DNA from 2 places in the Thalassoglobus sp. JC818 genome. Region 1 is predicted to be linked to the other one. Evidence: riboswitches for the same ligand, from Rfam matches in the RefSeq annotation. Region 1 holds a riboswitch; the other holds the start of a gene.
What was found. A riboswitch is a leader RNA that binds a small molecule or an ion and turns the genes downstream of it on or off. The one in region 1 is predicted to bind cobalamin.
Positions count from the first base shown of each region.

Region 2: linked by a shared signal. The riboswitch ahead of AB1L42_RS10625 (DUF1559 domain-containing protein) and the one ahead of AB1L42_RS20175 (DUF1559 domain-containing protein) in region 1 are both predicted to bind cobalamin.

Region 1 covers NZ_JBFEFI010000008.1:169,487-171,690, forward strand. The annotation lists gene AB1L42_RS20175 (DUF1559 domain-containing protein) at 4-1,029, opposite strand; cobalamin riboswitch at 1,086-1,278, opposite strand; cobalamin riboswitch at 1,439-1,644, shown strand; gene AB1L42_RS20180 (DUF4465 domain-containing protein) at 1,747-2,204, shown strand, end outside.
Region 2 covers NZ_JBFEFI010000003.1:708,178-710,381, reverse strand. The annotation lists gene AB1L42_RS10630 (sulfatase) at 1-259, opposite strand, end outside; cobalamin riboswitch at 453-671, shown strand; gene AB1L42_RS10625 (DUF1559 domain-containing protein) at 835-1,770, shown strand; gene AB1L42_RS10620 (hypothetical protein) at 1,961-2,204, shown strand, end outside.

The sequences.
Region 1 (2,204 bases):
GAATTAAAATTCGCCGACAATTTCTTTGCCCTTCCTTGAGAGTGTCGCTGCAAAGGTGACGATGTCGATCGAATCCGAAATAAATCTCACAGAGCCATCAACTAACAGGAATTGTGAGCCTCCAGTATGGAAGCTATGAAACTCCTGGCCGAAGTCGCAGCCCAGTTTTCCCGGAGGATTGGCAGTGCCACCGAACGTAATACAAGACTGCCATTGCGTATCCCCGGGAGATGCATAGCGACCGTTGATGGGCGAGCTTTGATCGAACACATTCTTATGTCCGATCCAGATGGAATGTAATCCGTTGGGAGCCTCACCCACGAAGACTGTATTCGTCGTTCCATCAGTGACATCTCGAATGCGAGCCACAGGCGCTCCCAGCAATGGAAACATCCCACGGTAAGAATCCGATCCTGTTCCACCATAGTTGTTCTGACAATTGGTGGAAGGATAACAGCGAAGCCCACGTTCGCCCCAGTTTCCTCCGTAGTCGGTCCGCGCAAACCTTTCCGGTGCCGATGTCTGATCACCATTCGGCTTCAGCATTTCAGGTGCCGGAACAGATGGACAGAGATAGACCGGCAGGATCGTCTGTCCGACCGGGACATTGTCCGGGTGAACGTACCACTCGTTTTGATTGATCTGATGAAACAGATTTGCCTGATCTAAACCCGGCAGAATGGCCGCTCCCCAACTCAATGTCAGAGCAGTCTGCTTCATCGCTGGATTGGCGACGTTCGCCGGGGTCATCGCCCCCCCGAAACCTCCCTTCGGAAAGGCATTATGGACGTCGTGGTAGTTGTGGAGTGCAATTCCGATCTGCTTCAGATTGCTCTTACATTGCAAGCGGCGAGCTGCTTCTCGAGCTTGCTGCACTGCCGGCAGCAGGAGAGCGATGAGAACCGCAATGATGGCAATCACCACGAGCAGTTCGATGAGCGTAAATGCGCGAAAGCGGAGAGAAAGCGAAGAAGGCTTGTTCACGTCGACGAATCCGATCAAGCACGCTTCGACCGCGCGGACGGACATCCAGGCCGACACCGAACCTGTCAATCATGCCATCCAGGATGCTTAGGGCCGAAGCATCACATGGTTGTCACGTCGAGCTGTATTCTGACTCACGAGTCAAACGGGCTCCAAACGCCTTCCCATGAGATTAGACTCACAGTGGCATCGTGTCTGGAGACCTTCTCGCACACAGCGGCGGTCCCGTGCCGGATTCACACCGGCTTCCTGATCGATCGTTCACGAGATGATTTCAAATCCTGCAAACCGAGTGTTTTCCGTAAACACCGACTGACTGAAAGCCAATTTCAGGACGAAACTCTCGTCGATCGAACTCTCGACTGACGGGAGGTCTTGTAACCGACCCATCTTCTGCAATCAAGCCTTAAATTGAGTTTACCCAGCTTGACATTGTTCATAGCACGTAGTTAGCCTGCTCCGCAGTTACGTTGGTGGCTGAATTTTTAATCTTAAAAAAATCAGCAAACAGGGAATCCAGTGAAAAACTGGAGCGGTCCACGCCGCTGTAACCAGGCATATTCATTTTCGTCGTGCAACTGCCCATTACCTGTACAGGTGAGAAGGGTGAACGAAAATGGCCTGGAAGCCAGAAGACCTACCAGCGTTTGACAGCAGGTGTCCGCGTGAGAACGGAAACTGCAGTTCATCTCGATCGCCCCTACTCCCGCAACAGGTAACTTCGCGGAGAAAGTCTGGGGTTCTCCTCTGGAAGGCACTTTCATGGCTTTAAGATTCGCATGCGCAATTGCGCTGCTCATTCCCCAGCTCGTTCAAGCTGAAATGGTCGACTTTGACGACCTGCCGCTCTCGCCAGATTCACACTGGAACGGTCCAGATCTCACTGGTGCACAAAGCCCAGGTCCGTACGGCGGGACACTTTACAACGGAAGTTTCACAAGCGGTTCAGCACAGTTTGCAAACAACTACGAAGACTTTTATGGCAGTTGGAGCGGTTTCGCATACTCCAACGAAACAAACACCTCAATCGCCGGATTCACGAACCAGTTCAGCACCTTTGCCGGAGCGGCGCAAAGCGGATCGAACTTCGGAATCGGATTCGGATACGATGATGTCAATGCGAACCAACTTGATCCGATCGCCTTCGATCCAACGAACACCGCTCACCTGCTGGCGTTGCCTCACTTTACCGTCGCGACTGGAGTTGCTGTCACCAGCGC
Region 2 (2,204 bases), on a different contig from region 1:
TTGAATTTCGACTCGGTCCGCATAGCGGGTACTGACAATATGCTTTCTCGAATTTGACTCCTCCTTCTGCGAGGCGATCGATGTTCGGAGACTTCACAAACTCGTGCCCGTAGCACTCCAGCGAGTTATTCAGATCGTCAGAGATGATGAACAGCACGTTCGGACGATCTGCAGCCAAGCCGCTCGCCGCGAGTAAACAAATCGTCAAAGCGATCAAAGAGAGAGACCGCACCTGCTGGCGAACTTTGGCAATCGGCATTCAATGTTTCCTCAGAAGAACCCATCAAGATAAGTTATTGCGATTGTAGTGAGCCCCCCGGTTGGACAGTAGCAACTCACAATGAATCCCTCCGAACACCATCTAACTTCGCCACAAAAGTTTGGTCCGATCGAACGGCGACAGGGAATCGACACACTCAAAACGTGATTTGACAACCCTTCTCCGCGATGTATGATCCAGCTTCGACACAGGTGCTTGCTTGCGTGTTGTAGGTGAGAGAATAGGGAAGACGGTGCGAATCCGTCGCGGTCCCGCCGCTGTAACCGGGGACAAAAGCCGTTAAGACCACTGAGATCATCAGCAGCTAATGAATCTGCTCCAGATCTCGGGAAGGTGCGGTGAGTCGGTTGATCCGGAAGTCAGAAGACCTGCCTGGACGTCGCTGAAAACGTTTTAGCTCTGCTTGAGACGAAACTGCTTCCTGTCTGTTCTCGCATGTGATCAAAGCGTCGAAACAGATCAGAGTGGGTTCGAATAAATAGGGCTAAACGCGCTGTCGAACTGATCGGATGCTGGTTCGTCAGAATGCACTCAATTGACAACGGAGAATTGTCATGTGGACTTCTCTTGTGCCTCGCCTGCGGCGAAGGCATCCGCGATCTTTCTATGCCCGCAAACTGTCGACTCAGCGTGGATTTACACTCATCGAATTGCTGGTCGTCATCGCGATCATTGCCATTCTAATCGCCCTTCTGCTCCCAGCTGTACAACAGGCCCGCGAAGCTGCACGCAGAACTCAGTGTCGCAACCGGCTCAAACAAATCGTTCTCGCACTCCACAATTACGCTGATGTGCATTACGAGATGATGGTGCCATACGTCATCGAAGACACCGAGCGATTGAACTACCTCACGAACTTCTCCGGCGGGCAGGGGACTGCTCAGTTCTGGTTTGGCGTTGTTGACTATGACGAAACCGACATCTCCCAGCAACTCGACTATGCAAAAGGCCCTTTGGCTTCGTACATGGAAACGAGTTACACCTCATTCCAGTGCCCCAATTTCGGTCCTCCTCAGATGGATACAGTTCGGTTCGGCCGGCCAGCTTCCGGATTTGCATTCAACGGCTACGAGCTATCCCGGTCTTCGGGGATCAGTTGGGATCCCCCCACTTACGCAGCTCAGCCAAGTCGGCAACCAGCGACACGTCGCTTCCGAGATGTGGTATCGATGAGTCAAACCATTGCGTTCGCTGACAGTGCACAAGTGAAAATGACTTCTTTCTCTCCGCCGCAATTCAGCTTCGAGGAAAACTGGATTCTCGACGCTCCCAGCCGCAACTTCCCGAACACCCATTTCCGTCACTCTGATTCCGCGAACGTTGCCTTCCTCGATGGTCATGTCGAAACCTTCGGACGCAACTTCTCCATTCAGGTCCCCGGACCGAATTTCGTCTTGCAGGAACAAGCGAATCTGATGGATGAAAAACGGCTCGGACATGTGACTGACGGTGACACGGACAATCCCGACAAATTCTATGACCGCAAGTAGGTTCGTTGAGGCGGGCTCTTCGGGCCACGATCTGCGTCTTTGATGTTGTTCACGACGAACGCATGTTCAAACAACTAACCGATCCGCAGATCTCCGGACTTCTTCGAAGTACTCGAAGTACATGCGGCTAAAAGCCCACCGAAGAGCGTCTTGCTTCTCAATCAATCGTATTCCGTCGGGACTATTCACGATGTCAATCAAACCTCTGATTTGCGTTTGCATCATTCTCGCTGCCGGTTGCGGCTCCGCGGAGGTGGCGAATGTTTCACAGCCCGAAGTGCAGGTGGCGTTCGATTTGAAATCTCGATCGGCCTTCACCATTCCTGCTTCAATTCACCTCCCTTCCGAGAATCCGCAAGACCCCGGATCAAACCTTCAATTGGCGATGTACTGCCCCGAATGCGCTCGCTGGTATCCCGCTCCTCCGCTCGATC